3 regions of the Paraglaciecola aestuariivivens genome follow, and region 1 is predicted to be linked to each of the others. Evidence: predicted binding sites of a transcription regulator. Region 1 holds the regulator's gene; each other region holds the start of a gene.
What was found. Region 1 encodes sigma-54, which starts transcription at its own class of promoters, with help from an activator protein. Its sites were predicted from a motif close to GTTGGCACGNNNNTNGNNT; they were not measured.

Region 1 (10,089 bases):
TTTCTGCCACATTAGCCAGTACCGGTACCCCAGCCTTTTTTATGCATCCAGGCGAAGCCAATCATGGTGATTTAGGCATGCTAACCGAGCAAGATATTTTGTTATGCATATCTAATTCAGGTGAAACAAGTGAGCTTTTAGGATTAATTCCGGTGGTAAAGCGCCTAGGTGTGCCTATCATAGCCATGACCTCAAATGCCAAGAGTACTCTAGGACAATATGCTGATATAAACCTATGCATTAAAGTACCTCAAGAAGCTTGTTCTTTAGGGCTAGCGCCCACTTCTAGCACCACTGCTACCTTAGTCATGGGTGACGCTATAGCCGTTGCTTTACTTGATGCTAGAGGCTTTACTTCTGATGATTTTGCCCTATCGCACCCTGGTGGTTCGTTAGGCAGAAAGCTGCTGCTAAAGCTGGCCGATATTATGTTAACAGGAGACAAGCTACCTTTAGTCTCTCCCGAACAAACTTTAAGTGCAGTTTTATTAGAAATATCTCGCAAAGCTCTGGGTATGGCTGGCATAGTCGATGCTCAAGGTAAGTTACTAGGCATATTTACCGATGGTGATTTAAGGCGAGTGTTAGATAAAAAAATTGACATTCACCATACCCAAATTCAACAAATTATGACGGCCAATTGCGTTACAGCTTCGCAAAACATGTTGGCTGCCGAAGTATTAGCCTTAATGCAAAAGCACAAAATAAACTCGCTTTTTGTGACAGATACAAATAATCAGCCAGTCGGCGCCATTAATATGCAACTGTTATTACAAGCAGGGATCATTTAAATGCCTACAATACACACACCTTATGGAGAAATAAAAACCAGTCTACTAACCCAATTAGGCAAAATTAAGCTGTTGGTCTGTGATGTAGATGGAGTGTTTTCAGATGGTCGAATTTATATGGGCCAAGATGGTGAAGAATTAAAAGCCTTTCATACCCGCGATGGTTACGGGGTAAAAGCCCTAATTAAATTAGGCATTCAAGTGGCAGTCATTACTGGTCGCCAATCAAATATGGTTGAAAAACGCATGAGCGCTTTAGGGGTTCAGCATATTTACCAAGGCTGTGAAGACAAACTACCCGCCCTAAAAACCATCCAAGCTCAAACTGGCATTGCCCCCCATGCTACCGCTGCCATAGGCGACGATATGCCAGATTTGGGCATGTTTAAAGCCGCCCAAATAAAAGTATGTGTACAAGATGGTCACCCTATTGTTGCCGCGCAAGCCAATTATTGCACTATCACTAAAGGCGGTATGGGTGCAGTGCGGGAGTTATGTGATCTAATTCTATTGGCACACAATAAACTTGAAGGCATACACGGTGCCAGTGTATGAACAGAGTAACACTCTGTATAGGTATGCTTTTTTTATTAGCGTTAGGCTTAAGTTTGCCTAGCTGGCTTAATCAAGCGCCACCCGATACAGATAATCTAACAGAAGAAGCTTGGGTGCCGAATTATCAAGCCAAACAAATGCGCAGCACTTTATACGATAAAATGGGTCATATTAACCATCAAGTGTTTGCCCAAAAGATGGAACATTTTGATTTACTTGGCTTTACTCTATTTACCCAACCTAATTATTTATTGTTTGCTCAGTCGATGCATCCATGGAAAGTTAAAGCAAATGAAGGCACACTATACGAAGATCAACGGATTCAATTTGAATCTGATGTACAAATAACCAGTCTGAACGATCAAGGTTATATTCAAGTCATTAAAACACAATTTGTTGAAGTGAATTTAGCTGAAAAAACCATGTATTCAGATCAAGCTGTAGAAATTGTTGGGCCCAATTACGTCATTAACAGTAACGGCTTTACCGCAAGCTTAGAAACCCAAAGATACGAGTTATTAGACCATGTTAAAACTGTTTACCAGCCTGCTTCATCACACTAGTTTGTTGGGCTTATGCTTGTTTGCGGCCACCAGTCACGCAGGCAAAGACGACTTTAGTAAAAAGATTGAATTAGCTTCGCAATATCAAAACGCTGATGGCATTGCCAAAAAAGCCACTTACGAAGGCAATGTGGTGATCAAACAAGGTTCGTTAGAAGTTAAAGCTGACGCGTTAGAAATTGATGCTAGCAAAGGCGAAGGCAAAGAAATTTTTATTGCAACAGGCAACCCTGCAACCTATTCACAAAAACAAGAAGATGGCAGTACAGTAACCGCCAGCGCGGATAGAATTGAATATCACAGAGATAGTCGTTCACTTAGCTTAGAAGGCAATGCCCATATCACCCAAAACTCCAGCAGTGTTAAAGGCAAATCCATAAAGTTTAATATGGAATTAGAACAAATTATTGCTCAGGGCAGTGATCAAGAAAGCGGTCGGGTAATCACGACTTTTCAGCCAGTCACTAAGACGCCAGAAGCTAAAACACAGGAAAACCAACCTTAATGGCCGTTTTAAAAGCTCAACATTTGGCTAAATCTTATAAATCACGCCAGGTAGTGCGGGATGTAAGTTTAGAGGTGTCTACTGGGCAAATAGTAGGACTGCTAGGCCCTAATGGTGCGGGAAAAACCACCACATTTTATATGATTGTTGGCTTAGTGCCTTTAGATAAAGGCGATATTTTTATTGATCAACAAGCCTTAACTTTACAACCTATGCATGTGCGTGCCAGACAAGGCATAGGTTACTTACCTCAAGAAGCCTCTATTTTTAGAAAGCTGACTGTACATCAAAACTTAATGGCTATTTTACAAACGCGCAAAGAGCTTTCGACCGAACAAAGAGAGCAACAAGCTGATTCACTTTTAGACGAATTCAATATAAACCATATTCGCAATAGCTTAGGTATGAGCTTATCTGGCGGTGAGCGGCGAAGAGTTGAAATTGCCCGCGCCTTAGCTGCCGACCCAGAATTTATATTATTAGATGAACCCTTTGCGGGAGTCGATCCTATCTCGGTAAACGACATTAAAAAGATTATTCAGCACTTGCGAGATCGCGGTTTAGGTGTGTTAATTACTGACCACAATGTCAGAGAAACCCTAGACGTTTGTGAAAAAGCTTACATAGTCAGTCATGGTGAACTCATAGCTTCTGGCACTGCCGAAGAAGTTTTAAGTGATCAACGTGTAAGAGATGTATACCTAGGTGAACAATTCAGGCTATAGTTAAGCTATTCATGACTCTTAATTTACGAATTTTTATCCTTGACCTAAACTGGATTCAACCCATAATCAACTGATAGATATGAAGAAATCCAACTTAGCCAGCAAAATGTCGCAAATCAAGAGTGTAACTCGGCTGATAACAACAACAGACTAAGCATAAGAAGTAAATGAAACCCTCTTTACAGTTAAAATTTAGCCAACAACTCACTATGACTCCGCAGCTGCAACAGGCGATTAAGCTGTTGCAGTTATCAACCTTGGATTTACAAACTGAAATTCAAGAGGCCCTTGATTCTAATCCATTGTTAGAAATAGATGAGCAGCAAGACAATGCTAGTGACGAAAAAGCCCTAGAAACCAATCACAGCGCCGATGCAAAAGACGAGAGCAATTCACAAAAAGAAGTCAGCGCCGACAGCGTTGAAACCGGTGATGCCCTGCAAAATAACGATATTCCCGAAGATTTACCTCTAGACAGCACTTGGGATGAATATCTGAGTGCCTCTTCTGCGCCTTCATCTATGACCAGCGCCGGCTCAGCAGGCGATGACGACCAAGTTTTTCAGGGTGAAACCACAGACAATATTCAAGACCATTTATTATGGCAGATGCGTCTCACCCATTTTAGCGAAACAGACGCCGCCATTGCTATGGCTATTATTGACTCTATTGACGAAGCTGGTTACTTAACTATCAGTACCGAAGAAGTGCTGGCTAGCATGGATGATGAAGAAATAGAGTTAGATGAAGTAGAAGTGGTGCTCAAGCGCATTCAAATGTTTGATCCTGTTGGCTCTGGCGCTCGCAGTGCCCAAGAGTGTTTATTAATTCAACTTAAACAATTTGCTCCCGATACCCCTTGGTTAGAAGAAGCCAAGATGTTAATCACTGAATATTGCGATTTAATTGGCAGTAAAGACTACCGTACCTTAATGCGCAAAACTCGTCTAAAAGAAGACGAGTTACGCGAAGTTATGCGTTTACTGCAAAGCCTTAACCCTAGACCTGGCACAGCTATAGTCACGGGTGAATCTGAATACGTGATCCCAGATGTGTCTGTGTCTAAAAAGAATGGCCGCTGGACAGTAGAGCTTAACCCCGACAGCTTACCCAAGCTCAATGTAAACCAACAATATGCGGCTATGAGCAAGGGCTTAAAAAACGCCTCTGACAGCCAGTTTATTCGTTCGCATTTACAAGAAGCTAAGTGGTTTATAAAAAGTGTCGAAAGTCGAAACGAAACCTTATTAAAAGTGTCAAACTGCATAGTGCAACAACAAATGGGCTTTTTTGAACATGGGCCAGAAATGATGAAGCCTATGGTACTCAATGATGTGGCTGAAATGGTAGATATGCATGAGTCTACAATCAGCCGAGTAACAACCCAGAAGTATATGCACACACCTAGAGGGATTTTTGAACTAAAATATTTCTTCTCTAGTCATGTTGCCACTGAAACTGGAGGCGAATGTTCGTCTACTGCTATTCGAGCTTTAATTAAAAAGCTGGTAGCAGCCGAAAAACCAAGTAAACCATTAAGTGATAGTAAGATTGCCCAATTGTTAGCCGACCAAGGCATTAAAGTGGCACGGCGTACAATAGCAAAATATCGGGAGTCTTTAATGATCCCACCGTCAAACCAACGTAAGAGCCTACTATAGGCGGATTGAAGAAGGAGAAGGCGATATGCAAATTAACCTGACCGGTCATCATGTAGATATTACAGATTCTTTAAGAGACTACGTAGACACAAAATTTACTAAATTAGAACGACACTACGATGCCATTAACAATGTTTATGTCATTTTAAATGTAGAAAAGTTGAATCAAAAAGCCGAAGCCACATTACACCTTAGCGGCACTGAAGTTTTTGCCACATCCGAACATACCGATATGTATGCCGCCATTGATGCTTTAATCGATAAACTTGACCGACAAGTGATAAAGCACAAGGAAAAAGTTAAACGCCATTAACCCCCAACCATTAGAATCGCAATGGAAATAAAAGATATTCTGCACCCTGACTGCACTATATGTGCAGTTCAAGGTAGCAGCAAAAAGAAAGTGCTCGAATTGATTAGTCAAATTGCCAACCAGCATTTGATTGACATAGATCAAGCCACTATTTTAGCCAGTTTGATATGCCGCGAAAAAATGGGCAGTACGGGTATTGGCAATGGTATTGCGCTACCTCATGGGCGTTTACGCGATTTAGAAAAAGTGCTAGCTATAGTGGTAACCACTGAGCATGGGATTGATTTCGACGCTATAGACAATGCTCCCGTAGATGTCTTTTTTGCGATTTTAGTACCCGAAAATAAAGCCTCAGAACATTTAGGCACTTTGTCTGCCATTGCGTTTAAGCTAAATAATAAAGTGACCTTAGATAAAATGCGTAAGGCAAAAACCGATCAAGAATTATTTGAGGCTATCATTTAAATGAAATTAATCATTATTAGTGGGCGTTCTGGTTCAGGTAAATCCATTGTATTGCGCTCACTAGAAGATTTAGGTTACTACTGCGTAGACAACATCCCAGTTAATTTATTGCCAACATTAACCCATACAGTGGTAGACGAGTACGATCAGGTTGCGGTCAGCATAGACGTTCGAAACTTACCCAAAAACCCCAACGAGTTAGTGGAAATTCTTGATTACCTGCCATCGACTTGGACTATGACCATACTCTATTTAGATGCCAGCGATGACATATTAATTAAACGCTTTAGTGAAACCCGACGTTTACATCCTTTATCTAAACAAAATAAGTCACTATCTGCGGCTATCCATGCTGAAAGCCAACTTTTGGCCCCTATAGCAGAACGCGCTGATTTATACTTAGATACAGACCAACTCAGCGTTCACCAATTAGCCGAATTAGTGCGAGAGCGCATATTAGGCAAAAAAAGCTCTCGTTTAGTTTTGGTATTTGAATCTTTTGGTTTTAAGCATGGAATACCTAAAGATGCGGATTACGTATTTGATGGGCGCTTTTTACCCAATCCACATTGGGAGCCAGACCTAAAACACCTCACAGGCTTAGATGCGCCTGTGCAAAACTTTTTAGGCTCACAACCCATAGTAACCAAATTTATTTGGCAAATTCAAAACCTTATATCTACCTGGTTACCCCACTTAGAACGTAATAATCGCAGTTATGTGACTATTGCCATAGGTTGTACAGGCGGCCAACATCGCTCAGTTTATGTAGCCGAAACCTTAGCCAAAAGCTTTAGCGATTCGCATCCCGATGTGCAAATACGTCATCGCGAATTAAATAGGTAACTCATGCCTAAATTTGAAAAAACGCTTTTGATAGTCAATAAGCTAGGCCTGCACGCCCGAGCGGCAACTCAATTAGTTCAATTGACCAATAAATTTGACGCTCAAATCACCTTATATCAAGGCGACAAACAAGCTTCAGCAAACAGTGTTTTAGGCCTAATGATGTTAGAAAGCCATCAAGGTAAAGAAGTTAAAGTAGTGAGCGAAGGGGCAGATGCGCAAGCTGCCCTCGACGCAGTAGAAACCCTTATTGCCACTAAATTTAACGAACAAGAATAAGCTGTTCAAACATTGCCCCCCTGCTAATAACTAAAGAATGTAAAAGATAGACAAATAAGTGCTGACCATTTCAGTGCCTTAGATTAAACTACTAAAGCAAAATCAATCTGTTACACAACTTTTTAGTTATCAACGAGTAATAGTAGTTAATCAGCATGCCAGAAACCTTCGAAGCACAACACAGCAACAGCCAACTTCATGCAATTAATGAAGCCTTAAATCAAGGCGAAACTGTGCTGGCTAAAGCCTTATTACAAGAAGTTCCACCTTGTGATGTAGCCTTATTGCTTGAATCTAGTCGAAGTCGAAACCGTTTAGATATCTGGCAACTGATTGAGCCCGATCTTTACAGTGATGTACTCGAAGAATTATCTGATGATGTGCGAAACGGCATCATCAAAAATATGCTACCTGAAAAAGTTACCGATGCCCTAGAGGAAATGGACACCGATAACTTAGTTGATACCTTGCGTGGCCTGCCCCAAGAAGTTGCCCAAGATTTACTTGCAGCCATGGACGAGCAAGACAGACTTAGAGCAGAACTGGGTTTGTCATATGGCGAAGAAACCGCCGGCTTTATTATGAATACCGACGCCATAACCCTAAGGCCAGGTATTAATGTTGATGTGATTCTGCGTTATTTGCGCCTCAAAGGCGATATGCCAGAACATACCGATACTTTGTACGTAGTAGACCGCGACGACAAACTTATGGGCGGTGTGGCCCTTACTCAACTCATTACCGCAGCTCCCGACACCCCTGTTGAGTCATTAATTAAAAACTCTGAAGCTATTCCCGCGACTATGATGGACGACGAAGTGGCCAGTTTATTTGAACGCTACAATTGGTTGTCGGCTCCGGTGGTTGATGAAAACAATCAGTTACTAGGGCGTATTACCATAGATGACGTGGTAGACATTATTCGTGAAGACGCCGAACACTCTATGATGAGTATGGCCGGTTTAGATGACGAAGAAGATACCTTTGCCCCTGTAGTAAAAAGTACCCAGCGCCGCTCAATATGGTTAGGTGTTAACTTACTCACAGCTTTGATGGCCGCGGCGGTAAGTGATTTATTTGAAGCCACCCTGAGTCAATTGGCGGTATTAGCCATTTTAAATACCATAGTGCCGAGTATGGGCGGAGTCGCGGGCAACCAAACCCTTACCTTAGTTATTCGTGGTATGGCCTTAGGTCATGTTAGTTCGGCCAATGCCAGATGGTTAATTACCAAAGAGCTAGCTATAGGCTTTTTAAATGGTGTGATTTGGGCTGTATTGATTGCATCTGTCATCGCATTTTGGAAACAAGACCTCATGCTTGGTTTGGTAATTGCCTTTGCCATGCTAGTCAATATGATTGCTGCAGGGTTAGCCGGCGCTAGCTTACCTATTATTATGCGTAAGCTTAAAATTGACCCAGCTTTGGCTGGCAGTGTGATACTCACCACCATCACTGATGTAGTAGGTATCTTTGCCTTTTTGGGCACTGCTACTTGGTTGTTAATGTAACTTTAGGCCAAGCAAATCCAAATTTTCCTACTCACGCTGTTATCCCTTATCGCTTTTGCGGCAAACTCCATTTTGTGCCGACTGGCACTGGATGCTGAAAAACTAAACCCCATAGACTTTACCGCCATTAGGTTAGCCTCAGGGGCTATCACTTTAGGTTGTTTAGTGTGGTTTAAATACCCCAAAATTTTGCCCAGCATTTGGCAACAAGGCAGTAATAAGGGGGCGTTGGCTCTCTTGGTCTACGCCTTAGCTTTTTCTTATGCCTATATCCAGCTAAACACAGCAACAGGCGCGCTTATTTTATTCGCCAGTGTGCAATTTACTATGTTGATTATGAGTTGGCTGGCGGGCAAGAAAATGCGCCTGCAGGAACACCTGGGCATTATTATTTCAGCAATAGGTTTTATTTATTTTGTTTATCCTGAATTAGATAGCCCAAACTTTTTAGCTTGTTTGTTGATGATAATGGCCGGCATTGCTTGGGGGGCCTATAGCTTAATAGGCGCGCAGTCGAGTCAGGCTTTATTAAGTACAGCTGGTAACTTTATTCGCTTACTACCTATGGTTGGCCTCATGTTGGTGCTGTCTTATTTTGTGTCTGATTGGAATATATCCTTAAACGGCTGGATCTATAGCTTGAGCTCAGGAGCATTAGCTTCGGGTTTGGGTTACGCCATATGGTATTTAGTTTTGCCACAACTCAAACCTTCGGTTGCCGCTGTCAGTCAACTTTCTGTACCCATTTGGGCAGCGTTAGGCGGGGTATTGTTAGTGGGTGAAGCCATCAGCCTCCACCTAAGTATTTCAGCCATCATTATACTAGGTGGGATCTTGCTGGTGATTTTAGCTAAAAGCCAAAGCAGCCTAGAATAACCCTTGCCCTAACGCTTAGATTAAGCAATTTAACTCACTACATCTAATCATCTACATCTTGCTGGCTCAACCAATTAACTAGTTTTTGCATATCTTGCTGAGCTGCTTGATTAAGCTGTTCTACCCAGTCATGCACATTTTGCCACCAGGCGGGGTGATCACCTTGTTGTATTTCATTAGCAATTCTTTGCACGCGAGATAAGCCAACCGAGCCTGCTGCCCCTTTGATTTTATGCGCTTGAGAGCAGACTTCGTCTTTTTCATCTGCACTTAAACTCAATTGCAAAATATTCAGGTATTCAGGCATGTTCTCTTGGAATACATTCACACTAGTTCGCACCATTTCATGCCCTATGGTATCAACCAGCATTTGCAGTAACTCTAAATCTAAAATGCTATTAAGTTGATCTTGAATTGGCTCTTCTACTGCCACATGAGGTTTGCTTGGCTGTTCACAGAATAGGCTGTTAAACACTTCAATAATTCGACTCTTTTTAACAGGCTTAGCTATAACGTCATCCATGCCGTTGTTAAGATATTCTTGACGGGTTTTTATCACGTTGGCCGTTAACGCCACAATGCTAGTTTGTTCAACTAATGACTCTTGGTGCAAGGTAGAGGCCACCTCAAAGCCATTCATGTCAGGCAATTGAATGTCTAATAAAATTAAGTCGTATTGTTTATCTCTTGCTTTGTTTAGCGCTTCATTACCTGTCATGGCCACATCAACATGCTGACCTAACTTTTCTAATAGAGCTTTGGCCACCATCACATTTAGCTCGATATCTTCAACCAATAATATCTGTAAACCCGTGACTTTTAATTCTTCAACCTGAATAGGGCCTTTACTGATAGCTAAAGGCAACTCAACAGTAAAACAGGTACCTTCACCCTGTACACTGTTGACACTAATTTTACCTTTCATCAAAGACACCATTTGCTGACATATAGCTAAGCCTATGCCAGTGCCTGTGGCACTTTGATGCTCTGGTGAATCAA
Region 2 (10,089 bases), on a different contig from region 1:
GCTGTGGCCAATTCAGCTTTCACCCGCGAGACATGCACAGCTTTGATGTTAAGTTTAGTTAACATAGTCTCTAAGGCTTTGCCTAAGCCCATAGGCAAGTCAACTAAATGCACTATTGGGCAATTATCTATCGGCTCTAAAGTGGCTAATGCAGCCTCAGACACTGGGAAGTCCACTTCTAAACTAAAGCGGCTGCCTTCACCTAAATTAGACTGCACAGTTAAATTGCCGCCCATTAAGGCGGTTAATTGTTTACAAATGGCTAAGCCTAAGCCGGTTCCACCATACTTACGTGTGGTAGTGGCATCGGCCTGGGTAAACATTTCAAATACTTTTTGTTGTCTATCTGGGGCCATGCCAATACCCGTGTCTTGCACACAAAAAACAAAGCCACAATAGGTTTTATTTTGGTCATTATTTAACAAAGCTTGGTTATGACAAGGCACAGCCTTAATGCTGACATTCACTTCACCGCGCTCGGTAAACTTAATGGCGTTACTGGTTAAATTGGCAACAATTTGCCTTAATCGGGCTGGATCAGCGTAAACCTGAGGAAGCGGCTTTGCCGAGAGTATGGCATTAATATGTATGCCTTTGTTGTAAGCCGATTCGCTAAATAAGTCACAGACTTCTTCTAATAAGGCTTCTAAATCAACGGGTACAGATTCTAAAGTAGCTTTTCCAGCTTCTAATTTAGAGAAATCTAAAATATTGTTTAATAAGTCTAATAACAAGCGCCCCGAACGATACACCAATTGCGCAAAATGTTGTTGTTTAGGCTTAAGGTCTGAGCTCAGTAATACTTCTGTCATACCCAACACGCCATTCATTGGGGTACGTATTTCGTGACTCATAATAGCTAAGAAGTCACTTTTTTCTTTACTGGCTTGTTCGGCTAATTCTCTGGCCTTTTCGGTTTCTTGCATCGCATGTTCAAGCTGAGTATTGGCATGCTGTAACTCTTTGGTTCTTTCGGCGACTTTTTCTTCTAGCTCGAGTAAGTGTTGTAGTTCTAATTGACGTTTACGACGGTAGCGCCAAACAAAATTCAATACGATTAATAAGGCAATTAAGGCATATAAGCTATATGCCCAAAGGGTTTTCCAAGGGGGAGGTAACACAGAGATTGGCAGGGAAACGCCATTGGTATTCCATAATCCTCGGTTATTACTGGCTTGCACTTTAAGTACGTATTCACCGGCAGGTAAATTAGTAAAGGAAGCCAAGCGTCTATGCTCTAATTCAATCCAGTTAGGATCTAAACCTTCAAGTTTATATCTGTATAAGTTTAAACTGGGAGAGTTAAAATCCAGTGCGGCAAATTCAAAAGAAATAAAATAATCTTTATAGTCTAATTCCAGCTCTTGCAGGCTTTGATAAGGCACATCAAACCAAACTTGTTCATTTAACTTTTTAATTCTCACTAATACAACAGGGGGCACCACATCACTGTCTTTAATGTCATCAGGGTCAAACCTAACCACGCCACTATTCCCACCAAAATACATTATGCCTTGGCTGTCTTTAAATCCTGCGCCAAAATTAAATTCATTAAATTTTAAGCCTTGCGAGTCGTCAAAATGCCGAACTTCGCCAGTTTCTGAATGTAAGCGGGTTAAGCCTGCTGTGCTACTAAGCCATAAATGCCCAGATTCATCCCCTAAAATGGCATAGACATGGCTGCTAGGTAGGCCACTAAAACTATTGTAACGGGTAAACTTATTGTTTAAGGCACTGAAATCTTGGGGTAACCATTTGTTTAAGCCTCCACCTTGAGTACCTACCCATAATTGGGCTTTAGGATCTTGATAAAAAGCCCAGGCCATAGTGGCAGATAAGCTTTCAAAATCGCTGGCATCATGTTCAATTCGATCAAAGTCTAGTCTGACAGGATCAAGCATATTGATGCCGCGCTCAGTGCCCGCCACTATAGTGCCATCGATAAGTTGATAAACGGCTATGACGCGATCGCTATTTATGCTTCTAGGATTGTTTTCATCAAAACGATAATGCACAAACTCTTTAGTACCAGCGGCAAGAACATTTAAACCACCACCAAAGGTGCCAACCCAAATATTACCTGTTTTATCAGGGTAAACACTAGTCACAGCATTAAAACTCAAGCTAGTGGGGTCATCAGCCTGATGCTCAAAATACTCGATTTGCATAGTATCTACATTTAATTTACCTAAGCCGCCACCACGTGAGCCAAACCATAAAATATTGTTATCTCCGCGAGCTGTCATGATACGCGTATCACGCAGAGCTGGTTGGCTGTCTTCGTTAAGTACTTGCAGCACATTTCCTTGGCTGTCTAACCGAGTTAAGCCACCATAACTGGCCACCCAAATTGAACGTTCACCTTTAGTTGAAATGGTTTCTGCAAAGCCTAAAACCACTTTGCTGGCTAATCCATTTTCAATATGCTCAAAAGGGACCTCAATGGTCTTGTTGATCCCATGATAGGTACCAAACCACATTAGACCTGAAGGATCTTGCAAGATAGATAGAACTTTTTTATCACTAAGCCCGTGTGCGACGCTAAAGGTAATAAATTGATCGCGACCATTCCATAAACTTGCCCCAGAGTCTGTACCAAACCAAATACGTTGTTTTTGATCTTGATAAATAGTGTGTACAAGGTTGTCGGCCAAGCTGTTTGGTTGTTTCTCTTGCTGTTTGAAGTGGGTAAATTTATTGCGTTGCGGATTCATCATACTTACGCCAGCATCTTTACTACTGATCCAAAGGCGTTGCTGAATATCTATAAATAAATTAGTGAGCTGGTCACTAAAAAAGACCTGCTCTGTAGTGGAGTTATAGGCAGATAAAGTCAGGCTTTGTTTATCTAATTTGAATAAACCATTGCCATCTGTGGCTAACCATAGTTGATTTCCATCGTTTATTATGGCGGTAATACTGGCGTCTTTGTCTAGGCTAGGTAGCAGTTGGCGAGGGTCAAAATGTTTAAAGTCCATAGTGTCTGGATTTAAGCGACTGAACTTGCCGTTGTTGTACCCTAACCACATATAACCGTCATTATCTAACGCCATACTACGAATTTGATTAGACAAGGGTGACTTGGCTAAGTTGTCGCTTTGTTTCCAGTGGCTAAAGGTATGATTGGCTGAGTTATATAAGTTTAAGCCACCACCATCTGTCGCTATCCATAATCGTTGGGCTTTATCTTGTAATATAGTGCGAACATTATCTGAGCTTAAAGAGTTGGGGTTACGAGGTTCATGCACAAAGCTTAATAATTGGTAACCATCGTAGCGGTGAATACCTTCTTGGGTGACTACCCATAAATAACCCGTTTGGTCTTGGTAGATTTGGCGGGCAGTTTTTTGATTGAGTTGATTGCTTATTTCAGCGATGGAGAAACTAAAGTTGGGATTGTTTGCTGCTTGGCTTGCAAGGCTAAAAAATAGCAAGAATACTAACCAAAACTTTCCGTTATTTTGCATAGATTGTGGACATCTTTGTCTTATTTGAATCTAGATTAACGCAATCCTTTATTGAAGCCAATAGCCTATAACTAGTTTCAATCTCTTGTTATTAATCAAGATGTTGCATCTGTTGGATAATGTAAAACATATTAAAACGCCCTTAGCTTTATAATCACTGATTATTAGGCTAAGGGCGTTGGTCTTGTGTTACTTATTCTTGTTTCATAAAGTTTTCTTGGATCAGTTGGGCTTCATCCCACATGTAAGCTTCGTCCCACATAAAGGCTTCATCCCACATGAAAGCTTCATCCCACATAAAGGCTTCGTCCCACATAAAGGCTTCATCCCACATGAAAGCTTCGTCCCACATGAAGGCTTCGTCCCACATAAAGGCTTCTTCCCATACTTCAAATTCAAAGCCTTGGATGTAGTAGTTACCATTTTCATCTTTACGAGCGGCACCCATGTAGTGTTTGTCACCATTTAGGTCTGCTGCTATATCCATGCCTTTGTTGGCACAACCAGTGCGCGTTGAGGCTACTGCTTTGACGGCATTGACGCTACCAGCACCTTGTTGGAATGGGCTATAGGCTAATTTACCGTTGGCGGTTTGTGCCATAGTAGTGCTGCTCATTAAGCGGCATTTCACATCATTTGCACTTAAGCTAGGATCTTTTTGCAACATTAGCGCAACTATGCCCGATACCACCCCAGAAGACTGAGAGGTTCCAGATAAGATATAACGCTCTTTGCCTACCATATATTGTGGAAACTTAGCGGCTAAGTACATGTCTTCACTGGCTAAACTAAAGATATGTCCGCCTGGTGCAACTAAGTCTGGCTTAATAAAAGCTTCATGAGTCGGACCTTGTGAAGAGAACGTTAGCATTTTATCGTCGCTAGTGTCGGCTGTGTAATTGTCGCTAGTTCCACCTACACTGATAACATAAGGAACGTTAGCAGGTACACCAATAGACATAGCAGCAGGGCCAGTATTACCAGCAGAGGTAACCACCACTATATCTTTTTGCCACAGTGCCATAACCGCTTGGTTTACCGGATCATCCCAATAGTTTGAGCGAGGTGGCGCACCAAAAGATAAGTTCACAACTCGAATGTTTAACGCTTTGTGATTATCTGCCACAAATTGTATACCGCGTATGGCATCTAAGTAGGTACTGTGGCCGTCTTCATAAAATGCTTTCACCACCACTAAATTAACATCTGGTGCTACACCTTGGTAATAGTCACGCTTTTGTCCACCCATTACTGCGTTGTCGCTATTTGCAATAATGCCGGTTACATGAGTACCGTGAATATTTTCATCTGTCATTTTGTTAGGCGACACATTGACGTCTTCAATGGCATCATAAGCGGCTTTGATCCGGCTTTTGTTAGCAGTATCGCGACTTAATGCCAGGTTAGCAGCCCACAAGCCACTATCGATTACTGCAACAGTCACGCCTTTACCAGTAATGCCTTTATCATGCAGCTGGTCTGCACCTATGCTGTTTATATAATAACTATTGGTGTCGCCATCTATTCCCTGGGTGTCGTAACCTTTAACTAGTTCACGGCCACAGTTTTCTTTAAATGACACTTCCATGTCGAAATCGCCCTGGGCGTAATATTCAGTGCCGTTGTTACTAAATGCGAGTTCAACTGTGGCGCCTTGATATCCATCTAAAAATGCGGTAGCTGGAATGTCTTGAGCATCTAATACTAATTCACCAGTGTGTTGCTCGTTTAAGTTAACAAACACACTGTTGCCGTTAAATTTAACCGAGCGTACATTGCCTAAAGCGGTTGGCCAGCTAAATGCCATTTTAGATAAATTAGCTTGCTCATCTTTGGCGTTATAAAGGTTCCAACGAATTTTATTGGCCGACATTTCTACTACATGACTGCCGTACACTTTACAGCTGTCTGTTGCACTGGCAGAAAATACGCCTTCGTTGTTGGTGATTTTAATTAAATCTGTCAGTGATTGTAAGGCAGCCAATTGCTCATCACTGACCTTTACCCCAAGACCACTAACAATAGGAAGTTCGTGAGTGATTTCACCACCAACTTTTTCCATGATCTTTTTAAGGCCTAAAATGTCCTCACCTTGGATTAATACATGGTTATTCAACTCAACCACTGGTGCTAATGCGTCGGTAACTGAACCTAAAAGACCGTCACTATAGGCCGAGAATGAAAGGGCATTAAAGCCTATCAAGCTCGACAGCAATAATGCACTTTTACGATTAAATTTTAGTTTCATTATCTTATTCCTTCACTATTCCCATTAGGCTGTTGATAACCATTAAACAGCAATTTTGTTAACTCCACCCCTTTATAGCAATGCTTGTGCCAAGTTGTAATTTATTGTTTTTGTTGGTTTTATTTGGGTGGTGAAATATTTGGTTGGTATTTATTGTAAAATTTGAATGGTATTTTTGAAGGGTGGTGGTAATGGGTGCGGTCATTATTTTCATTGTGGGTGTGATTTTGGCGTTTTACACAAATAAGTAAAATATGCAGGGAAAGTTTGGATCTAAATTTGTCTTTTTTTTAAACCCAGTAATAAACCGGGCATAAAAAAGCCGACTTAGCTTGAGGGGCCCCTCAAGCTAAGTCGGCAGTTATCTATCTAAGCTTGTTATTCTTGCAGCATAAAGTTTTCTTGGTTCATGTGCGCTTCGTCCCACATAAAGGCTTCGTCCCACATGAAAGCTTCGTCCCACATGAAGGCTTCATCCCACATAAAGGCTTCGTCCCACATGAAAGCTTCGTCCCACATAAAGGCTTCGTCCCACATGAAAGCTTCATCCCACATAAAGGCTTCGTCCCACATGAAAGCTTCATCCCACATAAAGGCTTCTTCCCATACTTCAAATTCGAAGCCTTTAATGTAGTAGTTACCATCTTCATCTTGGCGAGCTGCGCCCATGTAGTGTTGTTCACCACTTAAGTCGGCAGTGATATCCATGCCATTGTTGGCACAACCAGAGCGGGTTGAATACACAGCGTCTACCGCATTAATACTGCCCGACCCTTGCTGGAAAGGACTATAAGCAAGTTTGCCATTAAATTGAGCCATAGTAGTGCTGCTCATTAAGCGACATTTTACGTCATTGGCAGACAAGCTTGGGTCGTTTTGCAACATTAACGCCACCACACCACTTACCACACCAGAGGCTTGTGAAGTACCCGACATAATAAAGCGATCATTACCTATCATGTATTGAGGGAACTTGTTAGGTACGTACATGTCTTTGCTGGCCAAGCTAAACATGTGGCCACCAGGCGCAACTAAGTCAGGCTTGATAAAGGCTTCATGAGTAGGACCTTGTGACGAGAATGAAAGCAAAGTATCGTCATTTGGGTTGTCTTGGGTATAGTTGTCGCTTATGGCTCCTACGCTTATTACGTAAGGTACGTTAGCTGGTACACCTATAGTCATAGCGCTTGGACCAGTGTTACCCGCAGAGGTAACTACTACCACATCTTTTTGCCATAGCTGCATCACAGCTTGGTTAATAGGATCTGCCCAATAGTTGGAACGAGGCGGCGCACCAAAAGATAGGTTAACCACGCGAATGTTATGCTTTTCGTGGTTGTCGGCAATATATTGTAAACCACGTAGGGCATCTAAATAAGTGCTGTGTCCATCTTCATAAAATGCTTTGATCACCACTAAGTTAACATCTGGTGCCACACCTTGGTAAAAATCGTGTTTTTTACCGTTAATAATAGCGCGCTCACTATTGGCAATAATGCCAGTAATATGGGTACCGTGGCTATTTTCATCGGTCATTTTATTGGGTTTTACTTCAGCATCGTTAATCGCATCATAAGCGGCGACAATGCGCTTTTTGTTATGAGTATCTTTTTTCAGAGCCTTATGTTTAGCCCAAGCTCCACTGTCGATAACAGCAACAGTCACATCTTGCCCAGTGATCCCTTGCTGATGTAACTCATCTGCCCCTATGTTGTTCACATAATAGCTGTTGCTGTCGTTAACATTGGCTTGGGTGTCGTAGCCTTTAACCAGATCGCGTTTACAGTTTTCTTCAAACTGTACATTCATTGAAAAATCGCCTTGCTGGAACTTGTCAGCTTTATAGCGAGTAAAAGAAAGCTCTACTTCAGCGCTATCAAAGGCATTAATTTTTGCGTGTCTTAGCAAGTCTTCTTTTTCAAGGGTTAACTCGCCATCTTGACGTCCAAATAAGCTCCAGAATACTGTTCGGCCGTCAAACTTAACAGTAGTCACTTGGCCTAACTCTTCTGGCCAAGAAAAGGTCATTTTTTTGGTGTTAGCGCGACTATCTCTGGCGTTGTATAGGTTCCAACGGATTTTGTTGCCCGTTAATTCAACTACGTGGCTACCGTAGACTAAACAATGATCTAACGCACTAGAAGTAAAGACAGCTTCGTTTTTAGTTACGGTAATTATGCCTGGTAACTTCTGCAAAATTTGCAGTTGCAAGTCTGAAACACGGATCCCAATACCGTTAATAAGAGGTAAGTTATGTGTAACTTCGCCACCAATTTTGTCAATTAGTTGCTTAAGCAGCTCTACATCACTACCTTGGATCAAAACTTCGTTGTTAAGTCTAATTAAACTATCTAATAGAGGTAGTCTGGGTAACCCTAAGCTAGAGGTTAACTCTTGTACATCTAAGGTAGTCACAACTTGTTCGAGATTAAGATCTTGAATTCCTTTGTCACCTGCAAAGGCAGGAAAAGCAGAGATGCTTAATGCCGCCGCTATAATAGCGAGTTTGTTATTACAGATTTTAACTTTCACTATACTATTCCTTTATGTTTCAAACGCAGTCTTGAGTAAAAACGCTTTTACTTGTTTATCGCTCTCCAATAAGGCAATACTTATGCCATATTTTAACTTGTTGTTTTTAAATGATTATTTGTCCGTTTGAAATATTTGAATGGTTTGGTTTGAAATATTTGAATGGTTATTTTGAAGGTGTTTTATGGGGTGGTTGCAGTCAATTTTTTCATTGGCGCTGGGAGGTTGAACTGTTGGTTGGTTAAAGGCTTTTACTCATAGGGCAAAGATTATCGCTTGGCTTTAATCAGGATGTTTCTAGGGCTATGCTGGGGCGAACAAAAGGTTCCAATTTCAACTTGGTACTGATGTTCTTGCAAATATAAGGCTCGGTCTAAACACAACCATACTTCTGTTGGGCGTCTAAACGCAAAGCGTACTAAATCTAACGCAGATACTTGCTGAAACTTTTTTTCTGCCAAAGCAAGGTAGTGTGCCCAATCAAGTTGTTTAGGTAAGTTAAGCTGTTTTAGTTCAGCGCAATGTCGACAAAAGTCGGCAAAGCTGGCCTTTGCCCATTGGTTACTTAACGATGGCACAGCTAAGTAAGTATCAGATTGGCGTACTTCACGCTGCAAATAATCAAAGCCTAATCGCATAATCTGCAGCTTTTTGCGCTGGCTCTGCACAGTTGCACCAGCCGTGGCTGTTTGCATTACAGCTGTGTGTAATCCTTGTTTGGTTAAAACTAAATCATGTTGACGGCCAAGTTTAGATAAAGGTGAGTAGAGGTCGTCGCTGCGTTTATGATAACAACATGGGGCTAAACTAAGATTGGCAGGCTGCTTTTTAGCTACTTGATGCAAAAGTTGTTCGTGCAATTCACCGCAGGCATGCAAAGCCACTACATGTTGCTTAGTTTGTAAAAACTCTGCAGCTGAGGATTGCATGACATCCACTAAGTGCGAACTAAGCTTAAGCTGGTTTTGTTTAGCATATTGGTTTGCTTGCTCAACTAAATGACTATCCCACTCTAAGGCGGTGAGTTGTTGCTTAAAGGCGCGCGTTAGATAAAAACCTAAATGTGACTTGCCGGCACACCATTCTAAGGTGGGTTGATAGGGCTTACTCAATTTACTGGCAAAATCTTGTACTTGTTGTTGTTTTCTTCCTGGCATACCACTTAGCTGGCGCGGCGAAAGTGTAATCTGATGTCGTGAACTAAAGCGCTCAACGGCTGATAACTGATGGATTTTATCCAGATCAGCAATATAGCGATTTAGAAAACTGATTAAGGCTGTATCGTCATTGGCTAGTTCATCAATTTGTGGCCAAGTTAATTTAAATAATTCAGTGGCTAAGGCTTTATTTTGTGTCAGCCAAGGCAGGTTTAAGTCAAAAAATGCGACGCCTCGCCAATAGTGTTGATTGGCGGTAAGGGCCGCACTTAACTGGCTAAACTGTTGGGCTAATGGCTGGTACATACAAACTTGGTTAATAAGGGAAGGAAACTAAATTTACACACAGTAAAAAAGCGTGTTGCAACTCGAAAAGTTAGCAACACGCTTAGCAGCTTATTTACTGATTTTTTTGTATTTTAATCTATGCGGCTCGACTACATCTGTACCATAGGTGGCTTTTAGCCAAGCGGCATATTCAGTGTAGTTACCATCAAAGAAATTAATTTTACCTTCGTCACGATAGTCCATAATGTGCGTGGCTATGCGATCTAAGAACCATCTGTCGTGCGAAATTACCATGGCGCAACCCGGAAATTCTAACAAGGCGTTTTCTAGGGCGCGCAGGGTTTCTACATCAAGATCATTGGTCGGCTCATCCAGCAATAACACGTTGCCGCCAGCT
Region 3 (10,089 bases), on a different contig from region 1:
TTGGTTACTGTAATAGATAACCAAGACGGCAATGAGGTCACATTATTTAAGGCTTGATTGACCTGCTCTTTGGGCAATGTACTAATGGTAAATAGGGCTTGCTGATCGTGGTAAACCTGAAGTGTGGTTTCTAGCTGGGTGATTTCTTTAAGTTGCTCTAAAGTTGGGTTGCCCAGTTTAAAACCTACTAAGGCTATAGCAATAGGGGTTGGAGCATCAACAGTTAACATAATCACCTGATAAAGCTGTTGATTAAGTAACATCAGCGAAGAATAGCCGCCATTTTGTAAAATGCTTTGCATGGCCTGTGGATAGGGAAAGGCTTGCCCCACTTCTAAAGCTGCCGGAACGCTAGTGATAGTGTTACCTTCTAACGAAACTAAAGCCATAAGGTCGGCTTCTATTCTTTGTCCATGATTCGATAAGGCACTACTAATTGTACTTTGGTCTTTTGATGCAACCGCTTGTTTAAAACCAAAGTCAGCAGTAAGCACATAAGCAGAGTTATACAATAAGTCATCTCGGCCTTGTAATACTCGTCTCAGTACGTTTTCTGCAACCACTAAATCGCGATTTAGTCGCTCGCGGGTTTGTTCGTCTGTGGCTACCCAAACATTGGCAAAAATGGCAATGGCAGTTAAAACGACTAAGCCAACAACTAATCGAAAAATACTTTGATTAAGGGTAGGTTTAGACAATTAGTTAAATCCTCGGCTGAATTTTTTTGACTTAAAAGTGTTGTTAACTGGCTGTTTAACCTCTGGCAATAAGGCCAATTCAATTTTGTAAGGCTGATTAGGCATATCTTGGGGTAGTAGCGCATCTACTCGAGTCACTTTATCTGATGATAATTTAGGGTGCCAAAGCTGGATAGCTAACCCGCTAGGTACTTCAGCTAAACCTTGAGCATCTGTCATAGCTGTGTTGCTATTTTCGGCAACATAAATGTAACCCACCATTTGGTCGTGAATGTTACAACCTAACACCACTATGCCGGGCTGCTCAAAGGCCAGTTGCTTAGACTCTCCCCCTCTAAACATTTTTATTTCAAAGGGTTTGGCTTTTGAAAAACTATAAATATGGTGACGAGTGTTGTCGCTATTTGGAAATTTGACCATTTGATTTTTTTGAATAACCAACACTTGGGGCAAAAACTGAATATTCACTTGATCCATAGTGGCTGTTTCTGAAGAAGCTGAGGCTGGTGCATCTTGTTTAAAGCTAATGACTACATTTTCTATTGGTTGGCCATTTTGGTCGACTATTTGTACAGTTTCAGCTCGTAAACTGGTGCTGTAAAGCAGACTTAAAGCAGTACTTAAACATAATATGTTAAGTGCGGCCGAGAGACTTTGATTTGCCCAATGAATGACAAAATTTATGTTGTTTTTTAACTTGTTAGCTAAATTGTACATACTTTAAAAAAGCCTGTTTAATTGACCTTATCGCTAAACTTAGCATAATTTTTGATTGATAAAACCTTACTCTGCTACTTATGCCAAATTAAAAGTAATTGTTGTTTAGAGATTTCAATTTGATCAGCAGCTCGGGCACGTTCAAGTTGGGTAACAGGGCCTAAATCAAACAGCACTAACTCTCTAAAATCATTAATTAAGCTTTGTTTAATGGCTTTAATAATTTGACTGGAGTCGGAATAGGAATCTTCTGCAATTTTAAAGCTATCAAGTTTTAAATTTTCAAATAAATAGGATTCAGAAAATCCGTAAAAACGCATATCACCAGTAAAAATCAAATTTACAACCAAACTTTGTTGTTGATCGGTTGAACTGGCTGTTAGGGCCAGCTTAATAGATTGATCTAGCACATCTATTAATATTTTGGGTTCGGAAAATGTTGCACTGTATCCTTGAAAAGACTTTTCCTGAGGAAACTGTTTAGCTAAGGTTTTGTTGATGCTTTTAGCTTTAACAATTTCGATTACTTTGTCGACTTGAGCTAGGCCATGAGGCATAGGAAATGCCAAAAAAGCACCTAGCAGGATCAATTTAAGGTTCATTTTTATTACTCCCTAGCCTAGCTTTAAACCTAAGCTGTCAATAAATTGCAAATAATACTACTCAATGACGCGCTTATAGTTGCGCTCACATGCAATGCTAGTGCTTAGCTCATTCCATCTCTTGAGAATTTGCACCTGGGTCTTTAGCCCTAACCAACTGCAATTGACCATCCACATGAATGTCCCGTTGTGGAAAGGCAATCACCACATTATGTTCGGCAAATAACTCATCGATTCTAAAACGAATGTTGCTTCTTACCACTCTTAAGTCGCGTTCTACTGTGGCATTAGTCCAAAAATAAGCTTCGAATAATAATGCGTTGTCGGCAAAATCATCAAAAATTACTACAGGCGCAGGGTTGTCTAACACGTCTTTTTGTTCTTCAACGGCTTGCATCAACAAGCTTTGTACTTTTTTACATGGCGAACCGTAGGCAACTCCAACTTTTACAGAGGTACGAGTTAAGCTATCAATTAAGGTCCAATTAATGACGGTATTTTCTAATAATTTACTGTTAGGTATTAACATGTGAACCCCATCTACTCGCCTAATTCGGGTGGAGCGAGTATTGATTGATTCAACCCGTCCTCTGGCATCTTCTACTTCTAAAAAATCTCCAATTTTTATGGGGCGCTCCCACATAAGGATCCAGCCGCTAATAAAGTTATTGATAATATTTTGGGCACCAAAACCAAATCCAATGGCTACGGCACCAGATAAAAATGCAAAGGCAGTGATAGGAACATTAAGAAAGTCGAGTAAGGTGACGGTAAGAATAACGATAGCCAAAACGTAAAATACCCGTTTGACTAAATGCACTACATCAGCATTTACCCCGCTATTGATTAGTTTGTTAAACACCAATTTGGCTAACCACTTGATTAACAGAGAGGCAACAATAAGAGCAATAGGCACGGCTATGACTTTGCCTAAAGTGTAAGTTTGTTCCGCTAGGGTAAATACCGGAATATTAAGAAAGTCGACAAATTTTTGCATGCCTGCTTACCTCTTTGATTAACCTTAGCTTAGCCCATTAAAACTGAGTCTTTACAATCTCACTTTGCCAGCTAGGCTAATTTAACTTTTTGTTTTAATCGAGCTTTTTTGGCTTTGCTCGTGCATAAATGTTATCACCGCATCTATGCCTCTTTGCCTTAAAATTGGCGCAAATTCAGAACGTTTAGACTGCACCATACTGATCCCTTCGGCAATTAGGTCATAGGCTTTCCACTGACCCTCTTTGTTGCGTCTTACCTGAAAAGTAAGGTCAATAGTGGGCTTGCCTGGCTCTTTTATATAAGCTTTTACCGCCACAGTTTTTCGCCCATCAAGGGCTTTAGATGGCTCAAACTCGACGATTTGGTTGGTGTATTGCTGTAGGGCCGAAGCATAGGTTGTGATTAGGTACAGCCTAAATTGCTCATAATAAGCGTCCAGCTTTTCTTTTGGGATATCTCTTGCTGGGGTACCTATTACGCTTAATGCAGCATAAACATGATCTATGTGCGGCATAAGTTGTTGTTCAACTATTGTTTGTATATGGCTAGGTTGAGATTGTATTAGTTGCTGATCTTGCTTTATTTGAGCAAAAGTTGCAGTGGCAACAGATTTTACAAACACATAGGGATCATCAGATTGCGCAAAAACAGGCGCAGAAACTAAGGCCCAAATCATTAATATATGAGAGATTAACCTAAACATGTAACACGTCCTTTAAACCAGGCTGGAAACTTGATGAGTTTGCATTGTACTATCCCAATTCTGTCTCTGATATAAAAAAGGGAAATTATTATTCCCTAACAAAAGGAAAACCCCCTTGTCGGCCATCAATCTAAGTAAAAAAAGTAGCTTAAGTCATCTGATTTATTGGTCGCTTGCCATAATGATTTTTAGCTTAGGTTTGTATTTGAGCCATATTGCTTGGATGGGGCTAGAGTGGTTTACACGGGCTGGCTGTTTGGTGGTGGTGCTAGGGGTATGGTCAAGTATAGGTGTGGTACTGCATGAAAAGCTCATCACTAGACGAGCCAATTGGTTGCGTAACAAAGAGCTTAGACAGCTAACGGCTAAAAAACTAAATGATTCTGATATTGCCCTAGGCATAGATCAAATTAATACTAGTCACGATCAGAGGTTGAGTGTGGCCATGCAAGACTTACGTTTGTCAGTTGGGGTTTTGGAAATGTCACTTTTGATCAGCGGCACTTTAGTCTGGGGGTTTGGCGATATTTTAGTGATGACCTGGTTGTACACACTTTAATTTAATTAAAATGATTTAAATCTGTGGTTACAGCTATAGTTAGTAGTGAAACTCCTACCTACTGGCCATGTAAAATTTGCAAAATTGCATAGGCCGAATTTACCTTTTATCTTTATGTAAATCATAAAAGCTAATAATATCAATGGCATAGTTGATTATTTGGGTTTGGCACAATAGTCGCATTGATTAGTTTGAACGCAAGTAATTGTTTAACAAACTAAGAGGATTTTATTATGTTGGGCTGGGCATTAACATTTTTTATTATCGCTATTATTGCTGCTGTTTTTGGATTTGGTGGCATAGCCGGTGCTGCAACAGGTATCGCTAAAATATTATTTTTTGTGTTTGTGGTGTTGTTGGTGTTATCACTGATTTCAAATGCATTGCGTGGAAAGGCGCCTAAGGCCTAAAAGCTTAGGTACAAACACATTAGATTTTACCCTTAACTATACGGAGATTATTATGAAATTTTTTAAACATATGACTACTACATTATTGGCTTTGGTTGCGGTATTTGCTTTGTCTGCTTGTGAAGGTGAAGCTGAAAACGCCGGCGAGAAACTAGACGAAGTCGTGACAGATGCAGGTAACGCAGTAGAAGATGCATGTGAAGAAGTAAAAGAAAATGCAGATGCTGAAGATACAGACTGCTAATTATCGTCAAAATTAAAAAAAGGGCTTAGGCCCTTTTTTTGATCGATGCGCAAAGCTTTAGTGTAATAAACCGTGCCAATTTGAAGTTATTCTTTGTCAAAACTGTCCACTATTATGGCTCCCAAAGAAGCGGGCATGGCAATGATAATAAGTCGCTTTATGGCAATTAGAGGCGTGTCATAAATAGGAAATTTATTCAGAGCGAGCAAAATTAACCCCACCACTATTAGGGTAATAAAATAAGCTAAGAAGATTCGCACACAATAGCTGGTTACTCGATGCTTAATATCGCTTTGAAACAAACTGAAATAGGTATAGTGGGTAAGAAAAAACAAGGATAATAGTGCCAGCAAAATTAAATTGGCTATAGGTAATGTCTCGGCCATTTTCCAAGCTTCTTGGGTAAAGGCAATAGGCATAGCCATGGCAAAAGCCCCAATGGCAATCTGACTGGCATCTTCGCTATTAAAATATAACTGTATTGACATAGGTACCTTCAATTTCGAAATAGAAAGGTTTTAGATTACTCGCTCGGTTTTTATTATAAAACATAAACTTAGCTAAAAGAGAGGCAAAATGAGGTTTAGTTATTATTACCTAATCAGCGCAGGGTTAATTTTAATTGCAGCTTGGTATACGCCAAACATTTTTCTAAGTCTGATATTGTTTTGGATAGGCGCCTCAGTAGGCGCGGTTGCTTTTGCCTATGTATTTAAACGTCCACAGATATTTAGAAAAAAACATGATGGCTCTATTCCTTTTTATATTCGCTGGTTATTTGTGCCATTTTTATTGGGCGCACAAGTTTACAATGCCTGGGCCCGCAAGCAGGACTCTGTGCCAGCTATTCAAAAAATTGACCACAACCTTTATTTAGCTTGCCGACTCTTTCCTGCTGATATAGAAGAGCTTAAACGCCTTGGTGTGCGTGCTATTTTAGACGTGACCGCTGAATTTGATGGCTTAGATTGGTCTGCTTATGAAGAAAACCTACATTATTTAAATGTGCCTGTACTTGATCATCAAAGCCCAACTGAGAAACAAATCCGGCTAGCTATTAATTGGTTAGATAATCAAACTAAAAAGCATGCGGTGGTTATTCATTGTGCTTTAGGTCGTGGTCGTTCAGTATTTGTTATGGCAGCCTATTTACTAAAAAAACATCCTCAGTGGAACGTGGCCAAAGCCTTAGAAACCATCCATGGGGTGAGGCGTACCGCGCGCTTGAATCGTAAACAACTCAGCAATTTAAAAAAAGTTCATCAAGGCTTAGTGCAAGAGCCACAAGCGGTTTTGGCCATTATTGCTAACCCTATTTCGGGTGGAGGTAAATGGCAAGTCAACAAAGATGAAATTGTGCAGCGCTTATCGGTTAAGTACTCGGTATTAGTGTTTGAAACCCAACAACACCAATCAGCCAAAAGTTTAACCCTTGAAGCATTGCAGCATAAGCCTAAAGTGGTAGTGGCTTGTGGCGGTGATGGGACCTTAGCAGAAGTGGCCGCCCAATTGTTAGATACCCAAGTGGTGTTTGGCATGATAGCCATGGGCACTACTAATGCTTTATGTCATGCGATTTATGGCACAGGCACTAAAGTTTACCCAGTGGCATTATGCTGCGACGCGATTTTATACGGACAAGTACAAAGTATTGATACCGCAAAATGTAATGACCAGCTAATGTTGTTGATGGCGAGCATAGGTTTTGGTCAACAAATGATAGCTTCGGCCGGCCGTGCAGAAAAAGATCAAAGTGGGCAAATGGCTTATTTAAAAGGCTTATTTAAGGCAGTGCAAAATGGTCAGATTTACTGCCTAACCTTAAGCTTAGATAATCAAGCTAAGTTTGAGGTGCAGACTACTAGTTTAGTGGTAGCCAATGCCGCACCTTTTTCAACGGTTTTAGCTCAAGGAGGAGGGGGCCCAAGTATGACGGACGGGCGTTTAGATATTACCTGGTTACCTGCAGAGCATGATGTTGCCAAGCAAGTATTCAACTTGGCAGACTTAGCAATAAGTGGCATAACTGGCGAAGCCGCCAACCCAGACATTTGTTTTAAACAAGCACAAAATATTCAGATCAGTAGCTCAAGCCCGATTAGTTACATGTTAGACGGAGAAGAGCGTCAGGCAGAAGCGCTAAACATTGAGGTATTGCCTAAATCACTTAAAGTCGCGACTCAAGCCACAATTAATTAAGGCTAAATACTTAAAAATAGGCCTCTAGCACTTGTAAAATGCCGTATAACTGCTTGACTTAAATTGTCACTTTTTACCCCTAAAGTGTAATTTTTGCGGTTGCATTGCACCAATTAACCATATGAGATCAACAAGGATGTGCTTGTGAGTACACAGAATCCATTGATAAACCGAGTCTCAGATGTGATTGAGGTGTTAAGTGCGGGCGCTGACTTTTACCAATTCGCTATTCAAAATATGCCAGATGAAGATCAAAGACGTGCGTTATTAGTGATGTACAGAGCCCGCAAAGCCGCCATAAATGAGTTAAAACCTTTTATTCAAGCTCAATCTAAACAACCTCTAAAGGGTGAGCATATTGCGGCTTTATTAATTGCTACTTACCAAGAGGTGGTGGGGCAAAATAAAATTTGTCAGGGTGAATCTTTCTGGCCCTTATTAATTGAATTAGAAAGTAAAACCTTAAATGTCATAGATTTAGCCATAAACCTACCGCAACCTTATGTGTGTAAGCAATATCTACAACGCGTGAGAGTGTCAATGCAAAGTTGTTACGATGCATTTAAACGTATCAATGCTTGGTTAAATAAAACCAAGGCCTAAAAACCTTAAATTTTATCTCAGTTATTTACTTAATAAGCTTTAGCTAATTGGCTTAGGCAATGGTTTAATATTAGTTGTCTACTCTGAAATATATTGGATGCTACAGTGGTTAAAAAACTTTCTTTACTTATGGCTCAAGGCTTATTAGCGCTCTTGCCTATTACCCTAACTTTGTACTTTTTAGTGTGGTTAGTCACCACCATTGAAACAAGTCTTACCCCTTATATTCCGAGTCAAATCTACTTTCCAGGACTAGGCCTAATTTTAGGTTTAGTGATTTTGCTTTTAGTGGGATTAGCGGTTAATGCCTACATAGTAAGTAGTTTTATTGGGTGGGGCGGGCGGTTACTTGAACGCATACCCTTAATTAAAACCATTTATGGAACCATTCAAGACGCGGTTAATTTAATTAACATTGGTAAAAAACAAAAAATGCAAAGTGTGGTGTCAGTGAAGATCACCGAGAACATTCACTTAATTGGTTTTGTTACCAGTCACGAAGGCGCTAAAAAACTGTTTAAAAATGAAGAAAAACTAGGGGTATATATCCCCTTAAGTTATCAAATTGGTGGTTATACTTTGTATATAGACAGCGACCAACTTACCCCCTTAGATATAGATGTTGAAACCGCAATGCGCATTTCTCTAACCGGTGGCAGTGCTAGCGGCAGTAAGTCGAATAAAAACCATTAGGTATAAAAAGGGGCGCTATTGTGCCCCATGTGGTTTGACAAACTTAACTAACAAGGCAGGTAACAGGGTTAGGTCAGTAATAAGTGCAAATAACATGGCCAGAGCCGTAAGCAGTCCAAACAGCATGCTGGGTACAAAGTCTGAAAACGCCAAGAGAGCAAAGCCTACACAAATGATAATAGTAGTAAATAACATGGCATAACCCACACTAAAATAGGCTTTTTTGACCGCTTCTTGTGGTTGTTGGTGACCGTATAAATAATGGTGCACAAAATGAATAGTATCATCCACCGCTATACCCATAGCGATTGCCGCAATGGTAATAGTCATTAAATCCAACGGAATATTAGCGTAACCCATTACCGCTAAAATCAGCAAAGTGCAGATAATGTTAGGGATAAGGGCAATGAGGGCCACAGTAAATCGTTTAAACAAGATCCACATCACTATTAACAGAGCTAGATAAACTATGCCCAAAGTTAAAATTTGTGAGTTAAATAATCGCTCTAAAATATCTTGATACAACACAAACAAATTAGTCAGTTGATAATCTTCAGGAGTAAAACCGTTAGCAGCTAAATCTTGGCGAATATCGGCTAAATATTGCTTGCGATTAAACTCTGGAGTGCTGTCTTTAACTCTGCTGCTCAAGCGTAATTGCTGGTGTTGATTGGAGAAGTAACTGCCAATTAGCGACTCTCTTAGATTATCGTCAACTAAATGATAAATAGCGGTTAATTCGTATTCTGTTAATGGTTTGCCCTGATTAAGCTGTTGGGCCAATTGTGTAAAGTTGAGTACTGAAGTGGTATTTCCTGTAGCAGGATATTGCTGCAAAATAGTCTGTGCTATTTGCAATCGTTGAACACTTTTAGCTGTAATGGCAAGCTCTGGGTGTTGTTCATCTGCGGGTATATTAATAATAATATCAAAAGGTGTAGAGCCCCCAAATTGTTGATCTATAAAACTAAGTTCTTGGTGTACTTGTGTATCTTTAGCAAAATAATTTAAAAAACTATTTTCTACACTTAATCTGAATAATCCCAGCACTGCAATAATTGCCACCCCTATAAAAACACTGATGGTAATATTAGATCTTTGCAAGGTGACAGCGGAAATCCACGAAATAATGCGATGGCTTAGTTTATTGTTAGCACTTTGAGTTTGATGCTTAAATAAACATAACAAGGCAGGAAAAAACACCAGAGATAGGGTGATAGACACTAACATGGCTATGATCATCATCCAGCCAAAACTCACCACAGGTTGTATGCCACTAAATATCAACGAGCCAAAGCCTACTGAGGTGGTTATGCCTGCATAAAAGCAAGGTTTTAGCTTACTTTTTAAGGTGGCGCTGACCAATTGGCTTTGACTTAACTCTTGTTGTTTTTCTGCTAGTTGACGATATTGCACTATAAGGTGCACACAAATTGCCAAAGTAAGAATGAGTTGCAAAGCAATAAAATTAGATGAAATGACAGTAGTGCGTAAATCAAAAATACCAAACAAGCCCATAGTCATTAACACGCTGGCCGCGCAACAAGTCACTGGAATAATCACCCAGCGCCAACTTCTAAATAGTACTAACAGCATTAAACAGATAGCCAGCCCAATGGCACTGCCAAATAGTTTTAGATCTGTGCTGATAATTTTGACTAA

Region 2: the regulator sigma-54 is predicted to act here: its motif matches at 5,791-5,809, upstream of ACVCDT_RS10005 (S8 family peptidase).
Region 3: the regulator sigma-54 is predicted to act here: its motif matches at 4,443-4,461, upstream of ACVCDT_RS00560 (DUF1328 domain-containing protein).

The regions. Positions count from the first base shown of each region.
Region 1 is NZ_JBRKBA010000008.1:14,872-24,960, forward strand. It holds gene ACVCDT_RS12420 (KpsF/GutQ family sugar-phosphate isomerase) at 1-791, shown strand, start outside; gene kdsC (3-deoxy-manno-octulosonate-8-phosphatase KdsC) at 792-1,346, shown strand; gene lptC (LPS export ABC transporter periplasmic protein LptC) at 1,343-1,909, shown strand; gene lptA (lipopolysaccharide transport periplasmic protein LptA) at 1,872-2,414, shown strand; gene lptB (LPS export ABC transporter ATP-binding protein) at 2,414-3,139, shown strand; gene ACVCDT_RS12445 (RNA polymerase factor sigma-54) at 3,307-4,800, shown strand; gene hpf (ribosome hibernation promoting factor) at 4,826-5,113, shown strand; gene ptsN (PTS IIA-like nitrogen regulatory protein PtsN) at 5,135-5,578, shown strand; gene rapZ (RNase adapter RapZ) at 5,579-6,424, shown strand; gene ACVCDT_RS12465 (HPr family phosphocarrier protein) at 6,428-6,703, shown strand; gene mgtE (magnesium transporter) at 6,859-8,214, shown strand; gene ACVCDT_RS12475 (DMT family transporter) at 8,251-9,090, shown strand; gene arcB (aerobic respiration two-component sensor histidine kinase ArcB) at 9,134-10,089, opposite strand, start outside.
Region 2 is NZ_JBRKBA010000005.1:299,976-310,064, forward strand. It holds gene ACVCDT_RS10000 (hybrid sensor histidine kinase/response regulator) at 1-3,467, opposite strand, end outside; gene ACVCDT_RS10005 (S8 family peptidase) at 3,661-5,715, opposite strand; gene ACVCDT_RS10010 (S8 family peptidase) at 6,094-8,247, opposite strand; gene ACVCDT_RS10015 (methyltransferase) at 8,517-9,710, opposite strand; gene ettA (energy-dependent translational throttle protein EttA) at 9,801-10,089, opposite strand, start outside.
Region 3 is NZ_JBRKBA010000001.1:99,248-109,336, reverse strand. It holds gene ACVCDT_RS00590 (EAL domain-containing protein) at 1-698, opposite strand, end outside; gene ACVCDT_RS00585 (methylamine utilization protein) at 699-1,415, opposite strand; gene ACVCDT_RS00580 (hypothetical protein) at 1,490-2,017, opposite strand; gene ACVCDT_RS00575 (mechanosensitive ion channel family protein) at 2,127-3,014, opposite strand; gene ACVCDT_RS00570 (MlaC/ttg2D family ABC transporter substrate-binding protein) at 3,096-3,719, opposite strand; gene ACVCDT_RS00565 (hypothetical protein) at 3,835-4,278, shown strand; gene ACVCDT_RS00560 (DUF1328 domain-containing protein) at 4,512-4,688, shown strand; gene ACVCDT_RS00555 (hypothetical protein) at 4,741-4,932, shown strand; gene ACVCDT_RS00550 (DUF2391 family protein) at 5,019-5,414, opposite strand; gene ACVCDT_RS00545 (diacylglycerol kinase family protein) at 5,509-7,131, shown strand; gene ACVCDT_RS00540 (hypothetical protein) at 7,276-7,734, shown strand; gene ACVCDT_RS00535 (DUF502 domain-containing protein) at 7,840-8,427, shown strand; gene ACVCDT_RS00530 (efflux RND transporter permease subunit) at 8,443-10,089, opposite strand, start outside.